DNA from 4 places in the Pseudomonas sp. VD-NE ins genome. Region 3 is predicted to be linked to each of the others. Evidence: predicted binding sites of a transcription regulator. Region 3 holds the regulator's gene; each other region holds the start of a gene.

Region 1 (4,100 bases), 3.1 Mb from region 3:
GATATGAAGCTTTTGCATGCGCGGGTCAGCGCGAATCTCGGCCGTCAAAGTGTATCCGTCCATCTCCGGCATCTCGATGTCGGAGATCATCATCAGAAACTCTTCTTCCGGCTTTTTGCCTTCGTCGACCAGCTTGCGCAGGTAATCCAGCGCTTGCTTGCCGTCGTTCAGCGCGATCACTTCGACGCCAATCGTCTGCAGGCAACGTGTGACCTGCTTGCGCGCTACCGATGAGTCATCGACCGTCAAGACACGCAACGACAGTGCCTTGGTCTGGGTCTCGACATCGACCACGCCCACCGAAATCGCTTCCGGTGTCGGCGCAACTTCCGCCAGCACTTTCTCGACGTCGATGATTTCGACTAACTGATTGTCCACCCGAGTCACAGCGGTCAGGTAATGATCGCGACCCGTGCCCTTGGGCGGTGGATGAATCTCTTCCCAGTTCATGTTGACGATGCGCTCCACCGAGCGGACCAGGAAACCCTGGGTCTTGGTGTTGTACTCCGTGATGATCACAAACGGGTTGTTCTTGTCCTTCAACGCTCCAGAACCGGTGGCCATTGCCAGATCAAGGATCGGAATGGTCGCCCCCCGGATATTTGCCACCCCGCACACGACAGGACTGGACTTGGGCATCAACGTCAGCGACGGGCACTGCAACACTTCCCGCACCTTGAACACGTTGATTCCATAGAGCTGCTGACCGTCGAGACGGAACAACAACAGCTCCAGGCGATTCTGCCCTACCAGTTGCGTGCGCTGGTTCACCGAATCCATTACACCAGCCATGCCCAGACTCCTACACCAACGCCAAGTGTTGTTGCGACGCACATTCATTGCTAAACGGCACGGCGCTTGCTTTTTAACTCGTATGAACGCTCAAACGACATTTTTTCGACGCCTGACATCTCCCCTCCGCAGAGGGCTTTGTGTAGCGTCCGCCATTTGCTGCTTTTTCGCTGGCAGCCCTGCCATTGCTGATGCGGTTACCTTGCCTGACATGCTTATCGGCGTCACTCAGGGCTTTCTTGAGTTCACCGTAGAAGACTATCTGGCTACCAGTCAAACGGAAGGCCGCTACGAAATCGAAGTCAACCAGCTCGACCCCCGTATGCGCATGCCTATGTGCGACAAGGAATTGACAGCGACTTTGGAGAGCCCGGCACGGCCGTTGGGCCGGGTTACCGTGAAGGTTCGCTGCGAAGGCGCCTCGCCCTGGACCGTGTTCGTGCCCGCTCAAGTCCGCCTGTTTCGCGAGATTGTGACCACCACCCGACCGCTGAAACGTGCGGGGATTATCGAACCACAGGACGTGACCCTGCGTGAGCGCGACGTGAGCACGATCAACCAAGGCTTCCTGACGTCGGTAGACGAAGCGATCGGGCAGAAATTAACCCGACCAACGGTAGCCGATCAGGTCATTACCCTGGTTCATCTGGAACAGGCCGAAGTCATTCGCAAGGGCGATCAAGTGGTCATCACCGCCCGCAGCGGCACGCTCGCCGTGCGCATGCCCGGGGAAGCGCTGGCCAATGGCGGTTTGAAAGAGCAGATCCGCGTGAAAAACCTCAACTCGCAACGGGTCATCAAGGCGCAAGTCACCGCGCCGGGCCAAGTGGAAGTCGCGATGTAGAAAACTGGCGCTGACCCCGGCTGTTCCCTAAACTGTGCCGCAGCAGGACACGCGCCGGCGCATGCAAGGCTCATTGTAAATGTGCCTAAAGTTTTCCAGGGGATGGCCGAAAACATGGCAAGCGTCCAAATTCCCAGAGGTTTTTATCATGGTCATCGATTTCAGCCGTTTGAACAGCTCCTCGTCACTTACGGGCAGTACACGTACCAGCAACGCCAAGGAAACCGCCGAAACCGGCACCTCCGCGCCGCTGAATACCCAGGCCGAACCGGCCAGTACCGCAAAAAGCGGGGAATCGGTACACCTCAGCAATGAGGCTCAACAGTTGCAGAAGGTCACTGACAAGCTGCGCGATCAACCTGCTGTCGACAAAGCCCGTGTGGCCGAGTTGAAAGCCGCGATTGCCGATGGCAGCTATAAAGTCGACAGCAACCGTGTAGCCAGCAAACTGCTCAACTTCGAAGCCCAGCGCTAGGCCTTTGCCTGCGCCAGGCTTTTGGACGCTTAAAACCCAAGGCCAGCCATGCACGACACTAATTTATTGCAATTGATCAACGACGACTTTGCTCCAGCTCAACAATTGCTGGAGTTGCTGCAAACCGAATCCCTCGCGTTGCACGGTCGCGACATGCCACTGCTGGAAGAAATTCTGGCGCACAAACAGGCATTGATCATTCTGCTTGAACAGCATGGCCGCAAGCGCAGTGAAATCCTCGCCAGCCTCAACCTGCCGACTGATCGTGCAGGTCTTGAGCAACTGGCTGGCCAGTCGAGCATTGGCGATCAGTTGCTGAGCCAGGGCGATGCCCTGACCGATCTGATCGCTCAATGCCAGGCGGCCAACGTCAAAAATGGCCAGTCGATCCAGATCCAGCAGGCCGCCACGGCCAATCAGCTGAAGATCCTCACCGGTGGTGAGGCGCCGGCGCTGTATAACGCCAGCGGAACGTTTGCCAAGCCCGCCACACCGCGTCCGCTCAGCCAGGCATGAGCCGTTGATGCGCCAGCTCTATCAACCCGCGAAACATGCTGGCAAAATGCTGGCTAGTCGTCATATTTTGTCTGGAGATTGATAAACCGTGTCCAACGCCCTCAGCGCGGATGATGCTCCGCAGCCCCCTAAGGTGCTTACCACGCCACTGGAAATCTCCAGCAACCTGCGCCAGCTGCAAGAAAGCCACGATCCGCTGATCATCACCTTTCATGAGCGCAGCCAGCGCTTCCAGAGTTACCTGATCAAAGTCGACCGCGACAGCGCTTCGATCGCACTGGACGAGATGATTCCGCGTGACGGCGAACGCTTTTTGCAGGCCGGTGAGCCGTTCAGGGTCGAAGGTTTTCATGACGGTGTGCGCATTGCCTGGGAATGCACCGGCACGCTGAATATCGAAGAGTCCGACGGTGACCGTTTCTACACCGGCGAGCTGCCGACTGAAGTGGTTTACCACCAGCGCCGCAATGCCTTCCGCGCCGCGCTGAAACTGACCGATCTGGTCAGCGTTGAACTGGGCGGCGAAAAGCTCAAGGCGCCGATCAACGGCAAACTGCTGGATATCTCCGCAACCGGCTGCAAGCTGCGTTTCGAAGGCGATATCACTGATCGTCTGCAATTGGGTCAGGTCTATGACCGTTTGATCGCCCCGCCGCTGTTCGGCAACCAGCCGACCTCCGTCGAACTGCGCTATCTGCACTTCGAAGAAAAACTCAACATTACCTTTGCCGGCCTGCGCTTCCACAACATCAGTGGTCAGGCAGCACGCAACGTTGAGCGTTTCGTGTATCAGTTGCAACGTGAAGCACGCCGTTTCGATAAAGACGATATGTGATTCGCAGCGACTAATAAAAAGGGCAGTCCCTGGCGGGACTGCCCTTTTTTATGCGCGGTGTTTTTGTTCAGTTCAGGGTCTGCCGCCGCTGAGATCCGGCGCGGGATTATCGGTATCCGGTTCGACTTCTGCCCCAGGCTCTGACTGAGTAGCAGGTTCAGGCTCGGGATTGGCCGGCGTTTGCACAGGGTCCTGGACCATCTGCTCCTGCACCACCTGCTCGTCTACCCGAGGATCGAGGGCTGCCACCAGCGGCGAACTGGACATGCTGTCGGGCATGGCCACGTGGTGGAGCGGTGCGTCGTCGACCTGATGCAGATTGGTCACGGCTTTCGGCCGGATCCGCCACACCAGCACCAGCGCGAAGAAGCTGAAGAACGCATACAGGCTCTGACTGCCGAACAGCTTCATCAGCACACCCGCGAGCAACGGCCCGATGCTCGCGCCGACCCCGTAGGTCACCAACAGCATAGCCGTCAGCGAAACCCGGCGATCACCCTCGACGTGGTCATTGGAGAACGCCACCGCCAGCGGATACAGACAGAACTGCACCAGCGAACAGAGAAAACCAACTCCGAACAACACCTCCAGCGGCACTTGCGGCAGCACCGCCAACGGTAACGCCGCTACCGCCAGGA
Region 2 (4,100 bases), 1.3 Mb from region 3:
GACCTTGTCGGGCTGCGGTTGCGATTTCACTTCCGGGTTGAGGGTGTTTTCCGGGGCCAGGGTCGGCGTACCGCCCAGGTCGATGATGTACGGCGTGCCGCTTTCGGAGAAGCCGACCGGGTCTTTGAAGTAACCGGCGATGGCGATCTTCTGCTCAGGCGTGGCGGTAGACAGCAGCCACAGCACCAGGAAGAACGCCATCATCGCCGTGGCGAAGTCGGCGAAGGCGATTTTCCACGCCCCGCCGTGATGCCCGCCGGCTATGCGCTTGACGCGCTTGATGATAATCGGCTGATTATTTTCCATGACTTAGCGACCGCGAACAGCTTGTTCCAGCTCGGCAAAGCTTGGACGGTGGGCCGGGTACAGCACCTTGCGACCGAACTCGACCGCCAGCGATGGCGGCATGCCGGAAGCCGAAGCCACCAGCGAGGCCTTGATGGCTTCGTAGACGTTCAGTTCTTCCTTGGCATCGTGGGCCAGCGAGTGGGCCAGCGGACCGAAGAAACCGTACGCCGCGAGAATACCGAAGAAGGTACCCACAAGTGCCGCACCCACGTGCAGACCGATCGACTTCTGATCGCCTTCACCCAGCGAGGCCATCGTCACCACGATACCGAGTACCGCCGCGACGATACCGAAACCGGGCATGGCGTCGGCGATGCCGTTCACCGCGTGGGATGGATGCTCGAGGTCTTCCTTGAGGCTGTACAGCTCCATGTCGAACAAGCCTTCCAGCTCGTGCGGGGCCATGTTGCCGGAAGACATGATGCGCAGGTAATCGCAGATGAACGCGGTCATGCGCTCGTCTTTGAGCACTGCCGGGTACTTGGCGAAGATCGGGCTCGCAGCGGCATCTTCGATGTCGCCTTCGATGGCCATCATGCCTTCGCGGCGGCTCTTGTTGAGGATCTCGTAGATCAGCCCGAGCACTTCCAGATAGAAAGTGTGGCTGAAGCGCGAACTGAACATGCTCAGGGATTTCTTGAGCACGTGCATCGTCATGTAGCCGGGGTTGGCCTGGAGGAATGCACCGAGTGCAGCACCACCGATGATCATCACCTCGAAAGGCTGGATCAGGGCGGCAATCTTGCCGTGGGAGAGCACGTATCCGCCGAGCACGCTCGCGAATACGACGATGATGCCGATAATTTTAGCCATAGGTAGAAAGTACTTACTTAAGTCGGGTTCAAGGTCATATTCGGAAGTTAAAAAATCTCTTCTTCTACTTATCGGCAAAACTGCGCCAGACTATAGCCAGTTCAGGCGAAAAGCCAATTTAGCCCATGCCGGGCGCGTCTACAGTCAGTGAAGATCCCGTCCAGACATGGCTAATGAAACGAACGTCCCACACGCAAAACCGACCACCCTCGACGGCTGGGTAAAGTTGCTCGATGGCGTGCGACTGCCCGTGCCGCAAGAGGCTCACGACAAAGTCTGCCGCGCGATCCGTGACAATCGCAGCTCGTTGCGCGACATCGCCGACCTGATGCAGGACAGCCCGGCACTGGCCTTGAGCATCATCCGTGAGGCGAATCGTCACACCCACGGCACCATGGCCACGCCAGCGGAAAATCTCGAGGTGGCGATCAATCGACTCGGCCTTGCCCGCACCGAAGAACTGCTGGCGCGTCTGCCCGCCGAACCGCAGATGCAAATCCCCAAGGCCCTGCGCCAGCTGCAAATGATCAGCCAGCACGCGACGCAACAGGCCAACGGTTTTTTCGCCAGTCGCCTGGCGCGGCTGTGGCAGGACATTCATTGGGGTAGCCTGCTGTTTCTGTCACCGTTGTGGCCGTTGGCGCTGACCTATCCGCAACTGCTTGAAGAATGGGAACTGCGGGTTATCCACAAGGGCGAATCGGCGCGCGTGGTCGAACAGCAGTTGTTCGGCGTACGCCTGCTGAAAATCGCCGAGGCACTGGTGCAGGCCTGGCATCTGCCGATCTGGGTGCAGCAGGGCTATAAACTGCTGCTCAGTGAGCAACGCGAACTGGTCAAAGTGCTGCGCATCGCCCGCGACAGCGAACATCCGTTGCGCCAGCAGAATCGCCTCGACGACGATCCGACCCTGCGCCGCTGGCTCAACCAGCCGGCCAACACCGTGTTGCTGGCCAACGGTCTGGCGCTGTCGGCACAACAGGCCTGGGACAGTCCGCACAGCGAACGCTGGCAGTACCTCACCAGCCTTTATCTGCAAATTTCCATGGACGAGGTGCAACAACAGTTGCACCAGCAGGCCGCCAACAGTGCGCGTCAGCATGCGATGCCCGATTTGTGGCACCCGGCGGTTTCATTGCTGTGGCCGTGGGGCACCCGTCGTTTGCCGGCCGGCATGTTGCCCGCCGCCGCGCCAAGCGCTGAAGACCTGGGCCAGTGGCGCAAGCAATGCGCCGAACTGCTCGCCGAGCCCAGCCGCTTCACTAATGCGATGAGCCTGACCGTCGCCGCCCGTGATGCGCTGGTCGCCAGCGGCATGCGCCGGGTGATGATCCTGATGGCCGACCGTACGCAGTCGAATCTGCGCGTGAATCAAACCGCCGGGCTGCCGAAAGAAGCGGCGGCGCTGAATTTTGTCGTCAGCCAGAGCAGCGTGTTGCAACGGCTGCTGGCGCAACAGGCGCAAGTGCGGATTACCCCGGACAACAACGCACAATTCTCCGCGCTGCTGCCACTGGGCCTGCGCACACTGTTTCGTGGCGAGCATCTGTTCCTGCGCTCACTGGTCAATAACGGCCGGGTGATCATGATTGTCGTCGCCGATCAGGGCGGCGGGCCGTTCGCCGACATCACCGTGCAAGCCTTTGGCAAAACCGCGCAGTGCATCGAAAAAGCCCTGCACAGCTTTAGCAGCCGTGGCCGATGAGGCTGCGCTACAATCCCCCCCTTTGTGCCCTGGAGACCTCACATGTCTGACTTCTCTGGCTTGCCGCTCGTCATCGAGCCGAGCGACCTGCTCCCGCGCCTCGATTCCCCTGAACTGATTCTGGTGGATCTGACCAGCGCTGCCCGCTATACCGAAGGTCATCTCCCCGGCGCACGCTTTGTCGACCCGAAACGCACGCAGCTTGGCCAGCCGCCGGCGCCGGGGCTGCTGCCGGCGAAAGCCGATCTGGAAGCGTTGTTCGGTGAGCTGGGCCATCGCAAAGACGCGGTCTACGTGGTGTATGACGACGAAGGTGGCGGCTGGGCCGGACGTTTCATCTGGCTGCTCGACGTGATCGGTCACGACAAATACCACTATATAGACGGTGGTCTGCCAGCCTGGCTGGCAGATGGCATGCCGATGTCGATTCAAGTGCCGGCGGTCGTCGGTGGCCCGCTGCCGCTGATTCTGCACGAAGAGCCGACGGCAACCCGCGAATACCTGCAAAGTCGTCTTGGCGCCGCCGATCTGGCGATCTGGGATGCGCGCGGGCCGCTGGAATACTCCGGCGAGAAAGTACTGGCCGCCAAGGCCGGGCACATCCCCGGCGCGGTCAATTTCGAATGGACGGCGGGCATGGACAAGGCTCGTCAGCTGCGCATTCGCACGGACATGCCGCAGATCCTCGAAGACCTGGGGATCACCAAGGACAAAGAAATCATTACCCACTGCCAGACCCACCACCGGTCGGGCTTCACTTATCTGGTGGCCAAGTCCCTCGGTTATCCGCGGGTCAAGGGCTACGCCGGTTCCTGGGGCGAATGGGGTAACCACCCTGACACGCCTGTCGAGATTCAAGGTTTTTAAGGACAACTAATGAAAGAGCGTCTGTTTATCCTCAGCCAGTACCTGCTGCCTCATCACCTGCTGTCGCGCCTGGCCGGCTGCATTGCCGAATGCCGCGTGCGCTGGTTCAAAAATGCCTTCACCCAGTGGTTCGCCAAGCGTTATCAAGTGGACATGTCGCAAGCGCTGGTCGAAGACCTGACCGCTTACGAGCACTTCAACGCCTTCTTCACCCGCGCCCTGAAAGACGGCGCGCGTCCGCTGGACGAAACCCCGGGTGCGATCCTCAGCCCGGCCGACGGCGCAGTCAGCCAACTCGGCCCGATCGAACATGGTCGCGTGTTCCAGGCCAAGGGCCATAGCTTCAGCGTGCTCGAATTGCTCGGCG
Region 3 (4,100 bases):
CGAAAAATTGCGTTGAGCAGATCTGCGTCATCCGGACGGCTTTCCAGCTCGACCAGTTGTTCGGACAGTTGCTCAAGAATCTCGCCGGCCTCAACCAGGAAATCCTGAAGGATCTCTTCATCGGCGCCGAAGCTCATTAATGGGGTGCTCCTACAGGTCTAAAAACCCAAAAAACCTAAAATTCCAAAACTCTAGAACCCGAGGCTGGATAACAAATCGTCCACATCGTCCTGACCGGACACAACGTCTTCTCGTTTATCGGCATGAATCTGCGGACCTTCACCCTGCGAGAGATGTTTTTGTGGATCTTTTTCTGCAAGCATCGCGGCGCGGTCATGTTCGATGCCCGCAAAGCGGTCGACCTGACTGGCCATGAGCACGAGTTTGAGCAAATTGCTTTCGACTTCGGTGACCAGTTGGGTCACACGCTTGATCACCTGACCGGTGAGGTCCTGGTAATCCTGGGCCAGCAGGATGTCGTTGAGATTGCTCGACACCGCACGGTTGTCCGTGCTGCTGCGTGACAGAAAACCGTCGACCCGGCGCGCCAGTTCACGGAACTCTTCAGCCCCGACCTCGCGACGCATGAAGCGGCCCCAATCGGCGCTCAACGTCTGGGCTTCGTCAGCCAGACCATTGACCACCGGCGTGGCGCTTTCCACCAGATCCATGGTGCGGTTGGCCGCGGCCTCTGTCAGCTTGACCACATAGCCCAGGCGTTCGGTGGCGTCGGTGATTTGCGACACTTCCTCGGCCTGCGGCATGTTCGGATCGATCTGGAAGTTGACGATCGCACTGTGCAATTCACGTGTGAGCTTGCCCACTTCCTGGTACAGGCCACGGTCACGGGTCTGATTGAGCTCATGGATCAGTTGCACAGCGTCGCCGAACCTGCCTTTTTCAAGGCTTTCGACCAGTTCGACCGCGTGTTTTTTCAGGGTCGACTCGAAATCGCCCTGTGAAGATTCGTTATGCTCCATAGCTCCCCCGCGCGTTCATCAGCCGATGCGTTCGAAAATCTTCTCGATTTTGTCTTTCAACGCCTGAGCCGTGAAAGGTTTGACTACGTAGCCGTTTACACCGGCCTGAGCGGCTTCAATGATCTGCTCGCGCTTGGCTTCTGCAGTCACCATCAGCACTGGCAGGTGCTTGAGTTTTTCATCGGCACGCACGTGGCGCAGCAGGTCGATACCGGTCATGCCCGGCATGTTCCAGTCTGTTACCAGAAAGTCGATGCTTCCGCTGTTGAGCACTGGAATGGCAGTCACGCCATCGTCAGCCTCGACGGTGTTGGTGAACCCAAGATCACGCAGCAGGTTCTTGATGATCCGCCGCATCGTTGAGAAGTCATCAACGATGAGGATTTTCATGTCTTTGTTCAATTCGACCTCCAAGCAGTCTTAAACGCGCCCAGCACCTGGACGCGCCACTTCAATCAATCGGCGCAGCACTCGAAGACTGTCTGGAGCACAACAGAGCAAGACCGGTGCCGTTCATCACCGCACCAGCCTCGTTCGCAGTGTCCCCACACTGCCTTCAGCGCGCTCGCCACTCCCCCAAACGCCCCCGCAAACGGGCCGCGCACTGGCTGTGTAACTGGCTGACCCGCGATTCACTGACGCCAAGGACTTCACCGATCTCCTTGAGGTTCAGCTCTTCGTCGTAGTACAGCGCCAACACCAGTCGCTCACGCTCCGGCAAATTGGCAATCGCGTCCGCCAGCGCTGCCTGGAAACGTTCATCTTCCAGATCGCGTGACGGCTCAAGATGAGCACTCGCGCCATCCTCGTGCAGCCCTTCGTGTTCGCCGTCCTGCAGCAGGTCGTCGAAACTGAACAGGCGGCTGCCCAAGGTGTCATTCAAAATCCCGTAGTAATCGTCGAGACTCAATTGGAGTTCGGCCGCAACCTCGTGATCTTTAGCATCACGGCCGGTTTTAGCTTCAATTGAGCGAATCGCGTCGCTGACCATCCGGGTATTGCGGTGAACCGAGCGTGGCGCCCAGTCCCCTTTGCGCACTTCGTCGAGCATCGCGCCGCGGATTCGAATGCCCGCGTACGTTTCGAAACTGGCGCCTTTGCTGGCGTCATATTTGGTCGAGACTTCGAGCAGACCGATCATCCCGGCCTGGATCAAATCTTCAACCTGCACACTCGCCGGCAAGCGTGCCAGCAAGTGGTAGGCAATGCGTTTGACCAGTGGCGCGTAACGCTCGATCAGTTCGTACTGCGCGTCACGTGCCGACTTCTTGTAGTAGTTCATACCGCTTGCGGTCATAGCACGGGCCCTGCCGTTTGCTGCACGAGGCGCTCGACGAAAAACTCAAGGTGGCCGCGCGGGTTGGCGGGCAGCGGCCAGGTGTCGACCTTCTGCGCGATGGCCTTGAACGCCAGCGCGCACTTGGAACGCGGGAAGGCTTCATAGACCGCACGCTGCTTCTGCACCGCTTTACGCACGCTTTCGTCGTAAGGCACGGCGCCGACGTATTGTAGAGCGACGTCGAGGAAGCGATCCGTGACCTTGGTCAACTTGGCGAACAGGTTGCGCCCTTCCTGCGGGCTCTGCGCCATGTTGGCGAGGACGCGGAAGCGGTTCATGCCGTAATCGCGGTTGAGCAATTTGATCAGCGCGTAGGCGTCGGTAATGGACGTCGGCTCGTCGCAGACCACCAGCAACACTTCTTGCGCGGCGCGTACGAAACTGACTACCGAGTCACCAATACCCGCAGCGGTGTCGATCACCAGTACGTCGAGATTGTCGCCGATGTCGCTGAACGCCTGAATCAGACCGGCATGTTGCGCCGGGCTCAGGTGGACCATGCTCTGTGTGCCGGACGCCGCCGGCACGATGCGAATGCCACCGGGGCCTTGCAACAGCACGTCGCGCAATTCGCAGCGGCCTTCGATCACGTCGGCCAGTGTGCGTTTAGGGGTCAGACCCAACAAAACGTCGACGTTCGCCAGTCCCAGATCGGCGTCCAGCAGCATGACCCGACGGCCAAGCTCTGCCAGCGCCAGAGACAAGTTCACTGACACGTTAGTCTTGCCGACGCCACCTTTGCCGCCGGTCACCGCGATCACCTGTACGGGATGCATGCTGCCCATGTTATTTCTTTACCTTGTCTTGCATAGACGGAGGCCACATTACTGGCTGCGCGTTCACAAACGGAACAATGCATGGCAGACCATCGATGTAGGTACAAAAACTGTTCATGAATACCTCAGCCTACCTGCTTGGTCGGGCTGTGATAGATATCAGCGAACATGTCAGCCATGGCTTCTTCGCTGGGTTCTTCCTGCATTTGCACGCTGACGGCGCGGCTGACCAGTTGATGACGACGCGGCAGATGCAAATCATCCGGAATCCGTGGGCCATCGGTCAGGTACGCGACCGGCAATTCATGACTGATCGCCAGGCTCAACACTTCGCCAAGGCTGGCCGTTTCATCCAGTTTAGTCAGGATGCAGCCGGCTAGCCCGCAACGCTTGTAACTGTGATAAGCGGCGGTTAGAACCTGTTTCTGGCTGGTGGTTGCCAAGACCAGATAATTTTTTGAGCGAATGCCACGCCCGGCCAGACTTTCCAGCTGCATGCGCAGGGCCGGATCGCTGGCTTGCAGGCCGGCAGTATCGATCAAAACCACGCGTTTGCGCAGCAGTGGATCCAGCGCTTGCACCAGCGATTGACCCGGATCGACGTGAGTCACTGGCACATTGAGAATGCGGCCCAGCGTCTTCAGTTGTTCCTGCGCACCGATACGGAAACTGTCCATGCTCACCAGCGCGACATTCTGCGCGCCGTATTTCAGCACATAACGCGCGGCAAGCTTGGCGAGTGTAGTGGTCTTGCCCATGCCGGCAGGGCCGACCATGGCGATCACACCGCCCTCTTCCAGCGGCTCGACTTCCGGCACGGCAATCATCCGCGCCAGATGCGCAAGGAGCATGCGCCAGGCCTGACGCGGTTCTTCGATATCAGTGATCATCGCCAGCAGATCGCGCGACAACGGCCCGGACAGGCCGATACGTTGCAGACGGCGATACAGGTTGGCTTGCGCCGGACGGCTGCCTTGCAGCTGATTCCAGGCCAGGGTGCCGAGC
Region 4 (4,100 bases), 1.5 Mb from region 3:
GAGTTCATGGAGCATTTGTGCGAGGTGTACGGGACACAGGAAAAGGAAGCGCCTTGGGTGGGACCGCCGCTGCATGTCGAGCAATGTGCCGGGCGTTATGACGTGATGCTGAAAAAAATCGACAGCGGTTTGCTTAAACAACTGCGCAGACTGCCCCAACACTGGATGATCTCGATCAGGCTAAGGCTGGCAACGGGTTTCGCCAGTGCGGTGGTCAGCCTGTCGGCGTTGGGCTTTATCTTCACCGGGATTGCCCCGAATGATCGCGGCGCGGGATGGCTGGCACTGTTTCATCGGGGCTATCGCTCGCGCTCACTGGAACTGCATTGCCCACACATCCAGCGCTTGCATGATCAGGCGCAACTGCCCTTTGCAGTGCACGCAGAGGCATCGCCGCTGCCTTGATGACCCACAGCGCGCGAACCGCTGTAGCCCGCTCAAGCGTTGAGCGGGCTACAGCAATCGGTCTCACGCCTTGGCTTTGACGCCCTCGTCGACCGGTTTCGGCGCGTTGCCGTCACCGTAGGTCTTGAGGTTCTGCAAGACATAGATCGCTTTCTTGAACTCGGGAATCAGGCTCTTGCCGTAGGCGTTGCCATTGAGGCCATTGTTCTGAATGGCATCGAGTTGGGTCGCGAAATACTCCAGGGCGTTGAATTTGGCATCAATATCCTTGGTCACGCCAAAGCGGTCGAACTTGTCACCGGCGTTCTTCAACGTAAACGAGGTGATCTCGGAAATCAGCCCACGGCTGCGCAGCATCTCGCTCAGATTGCCCAATTGTTTTACCGAAACATTCGCAGGATCAAAGCCCTTGATGGCCTTGCGCATGCCCTGCTTGTCCATCTCGGCGGTATTCAGCGCGGTGGGGTTGGTACCGACCATGGTGAGCATCTGCTGCACCTTGAGGCTCTGTGACACTTGTTTCTTTGCGCCGGTGTCGCGTACCAGAACGCCCGCCTTGGCCTGCCAGCCGCCGACAATACCGATCGTCATGAAGAGACTCCCTGTAAAATGACCATGAAAATGTCCGTGTGAACGGCATTAATGGCCGCGAGTATCAGCGGGCTAACTGATGGCACCAACCCCTTTCTGCACTTTTTTACAATTCTTGTACATTCTCGATACAAAAGCAGAACCTCCCGAGAAGCCTGGCCCAGAGCTGTCATGGTACTGAAATGAAAATGACCCTTTTCATTCAATCCCCAGGCTTAACTCGGCCCATGTATCGAAGCTGATACCAACCGGTCATCGGTACTCAGGTTATTTAGGACGTATGTACCTAAAGCTTCCCGATGCAACGACGATACCCTGTGGACACCCGCACTGTTTTGCCCCTGCCCCCCTAATAAGAAACGCAGCTCAAGGACCGGTCTCCATGCCCGCATTCCGCACTATTCAGGCTCGCTACACGCTGTTTCTGGTTCTGTTCATCCTGCTGCTGTCGGTGTTGACCGTGGTCGGCATCAGCCAACTGGTCGCCCCCAAACTGCGGCATACCGAAGAACAGGTAGTCCTCAACCGCATCGCCGAAGTGGCCGAGCAGATTCAGGGCGAGTTGAACAAAGTGCAGGCGCAACAGCGCAGCATCACCCAGACCATCCCGCTGCTCGACAGCGCCGCCATCGACACGGTGCTGCCTGGCCTGGTTGATCAGTACGGCGAGTTGAAGGTGTTCGGCGGCGGGATCTGGCCGCTGCCGGGGCAACGTGAAGCCGGGCGCAACAAATTCAGTACGTTCTGGCACCGCGACGCGTCGGGCAAACTGGCCGTGAACACGTTCTGGAACAGCGACGCAGCCCCCAACTATTACGACCAGAGCTGGTACAAGGGCGGCATGGCCACACCGCGCGGCCAATGCGCGTGGGCGGCAGCGTATAAAGATGATGCCAGTGCCGAGCCGCGCACCAACTGCGCCATGGCCATCCAGAAAAACGGCAGCGCCTGGGGCGTGTCGACCATCGACGTGACCCTCGGTTTCTTCAACGATCTGGTGGCGCGCAAGGAAAAAGACCTCAACGCCGAGATGCTGATCATCGAAGCCGACGGCAAGATCATCAGTAACAGTTCGCGCATCAGTGGCCCGATCGTGCTGAAAAACATCAGCGAACTGGCCGGCACGTCGACCTTCGCCAGCCAGATAAAAGCCGGGTTGCAGAACCGCGATCAGGCGCAGCGCATCGAGTTCGACAACAACGGTGAAGCCAGCACCTTCTTCATGCGCCCGATTGAAGGCACGCCGTGGTTCCTCGCCAGCGCCCTGCCGACGAAAATGCTCACCGCCCAGCGTGATGACGTCCTCAGCACCTTGAGCCTGTTGCAGATTCCGCTGGTGATCCTGCTGGTGCTGTTGCAGGTCTACGCGATTCGCCAATTGGTACAGCGTATGAAAGCGTTGAAAGCCAACATCGACTTGCTGTCCAGCGGCGATGCCGACCTGACCCGCCGCATCACCATTCGCGCCGAAGATGAACTTGGCGCCATCGGCCACTCGGTGAACACCTTTATTGCCTATCTGCAGAACATGATCGGCGAAGTCACCCAAGCCACCGGCGCCATGGCCTCCAGCCTCGACAACCTGCAACGCACCTCGGCACACACCAGCCAGATCCTGCTGCGTCACGCCTCGGAAACCGATCAGACCGTTACCGCCATCACCGAGATGAGTTCCACGGCAGAAAGTGTCGCGCAGAATGCCGCCGAAACCGCTGCGTTCACCCAGCGCGCCAACGAAAACGCCGACCGTTCCCGCGTGGTGGTGGGCGAAGCGACCAACAGCGTGGTGGCGCTGATCGATGAAGTGGCCAGTGCCACGCACAAAGTCGAAAACATGCAGCAGGACGCCCAGCGCATCACCGAAATTCTCGGCGTGATCGGCGCGATTGCCGGGCAGACCAACCTGTTGGCGCTCAACGCGGCCATCGAAGCGGCACGCGCCGGTGAACAGGGGCGCGGTTTTGCCGTGGTTGCCGATGAAGTCCGCGCCCTCGCCGCGCGTACCCAGGCCAGCACGTCGGAAATCAACGAGATGTTGGCCCGCCTGACCCAAGGCGTGAGCTCGTCGGTCAGTGCCATGGAAAACACCCAGGCCAGTTGCCAGTCTGCCGCTGACGCCACCGCGCGGGTCAACTCCGGTCTGGATGAAATGGCCGGTTCGGTCAGCCACATCAACAGCCTCAGCACCCAGATCGCCACCGCCGCCGAACAGCAAAGCGCCGTGACCGAAGAGATCAACCGCAGCATGGTGCAAATCCGCCACATGGTCGATGAACTGGTGCAGAGCGGTAAAGCCAGCGAGCTCAACACCCACCAGTTACTGGAGGCCAACAGCCGGGTGAGCGCGATCATGGGGCGTTTCAAAGTCCGCTGATCCGTTCAGGCATTTCTGCCTGTCACATAACCCTGTGGGAGCTGGCTTGCCAGCGATGGGGCCCGGTCAGACACAACCTCATTGACTGACCTGCCGCCATCGCGGGCAAGCCCGCTCCCACAGGAGTCGACGGGGTCCAAACAATTGTTACCTGACGACCTTGTCATCTCACGCTCAGCAACCTGTCAGCCTTGATCTACGATCATCCTGGCAGCCTGCCTTGCAACAACTGGAAACATTGCGTTGATGCCGAGCAGGAAAAACCGGTCAAAATGCGTTTTTTCCTGATCGTCAGCCAAGCCGAGAATCCGTTATGCGAACCCACTTGCGTCTGGTCGCCCTGAGCGCCCTGTTCATCTCTTCCCTGGCCCAGGCCGCCGACCTGATCCCGATCGAAGTGCACCGCGACGCCAATTGCGGTTGCTGCAAAAAATGGATCAGCCACCTCGAAGCCAACGGTTTCAAAGTCGAAGATCACGTCGAAAGCGACATGAGCAGCTTCAAGCAACAACATGGCGTGCCGCCGCGTCTGGCGTCGTGCCACACCGCGATCATCAACGGCAAATTCGTCGAAGGCCATGTACCCGCAGAGCAAGTGCTGGCCCTGAGCAAGCGCGACGACCTGCTCGGCGTCGCCGCACCGGGTATGCCGATGGGTTCGCCGGGCATGGAAATGGACGGCATGAGCGATGCTTATCAGATCATCGGCCTGAAAAAGGACGGCGCTGAT

Evidence for each region. Region 3 encodes FliA, which starts transcription of late flagellar genes. Its sites were predicted from a motif close to CTAAAGTTTNNNNNNNNNNNGCCGNTAA; they were not measured.
Region 1: the regulator FliA is predicted to act here: its motif matches at 1,722-1,749, upstream of flgM (flagellar biosynthesis anti-sigma factor FlgM).
Region 2: the regulator FliA is predicted to act here: its motif matches at 1,230-1,257, upstream of motA (flagellar motor stator protein MotA).
Region 4: the regulator FliA is predicted to act here: its motif matches at 1,283-1,310, upstream of RMV17_RS14915 (methyl-accepting chemotaxis protein).

What each region holds. Positions count from the first base shown of each region.
Region 1 covers NZ_CP134772.1:4,956,286-4,960,385, forward strand. Annotated here, with positions in the region: gene RMV17_RS22100 (chemotaxis protein CheV) at 1-792, opposite strand, end outside; gene flgA (flagellar basal body P-ring formation chaperone FlgA) at 875-1,636, shown strand; gene flgM (flagellar biosynthesis anti-sigma factor FlgM) at 1,785-2,111, shown strand; gene RMV17_RS22115 (flagellar protein FlgN) at 2,160-2,627, shown strand; gene RMV17_RS22120 (flagellar regulator YcgR PilZN domain-containing protein) at 2,716-3,462, shown strand; gene RMV17_RS22125 (MFS transporter) at 3,535-4,100, opposite strand, start outside.
Region 2 covers NZ_CP134772.1:565,999-570,098, reverse strand. Annotated here, with positions in the region: gene motB (flagellar motor protein MotB) at 1-306, opposite strand, end outside; gene motA (flagellar motor stator protein MotA) at 310-1,161, opposite strand; gene RMV17_RS02415 (HDOD domain-containing protein) at 1,328-2,866, shown strand; gene rhdA (thiosulfate sulfurtransferase) at 2,909-3,733, shown strand; gene asd (archaetidylserine decarboxylase) at 3,743-4,100, shown strand, end outside.
Region 3 covers NZ_CP134772.1:1,830,857-1,834,956, reverse strand. Annotated here, with positions in the region: gene RMV17_RS08065 (chemotaxis protein CheA) at 1-137, opposite strand, end outside; gene RMV17_RS08060 (protein phosphatase CheZ) at 192-980, opposite strand; gene RMV17_RS08055 (chemotaxis response regulator CheY) at 999-1,370, opposite strand; gene fliA (RNA polymerase sigma factor FliA) at 1,537-2,277, opposite strand; gene fleN (flagellar synthesis regulator FleN) at 2,274-3,104, opposite strand; gene flhF (flagellar biosynthesis protein FlhF) at 3,221-4,100, opposite strand, start outside.
Region 4 covers NZ_CP134772.1:3,374,980-3,379,079, forward strand. Annotated here, with positions in the region: gene RMV17_RS14905 (GNAT family N-acetyltransferase) at 1-405, shown strand, start outside; gene RMV17_RS14910 (hypothetical protein) at 469-996, opposite strand; gene RMV17_RS14915 (methyl-accepting chemotaxis protein) at 1,379-3,370, shown strand; gene RMV17_RS14920 (DUF411 domain-containing protein) at 3,684-4,100, shown strand, end outside.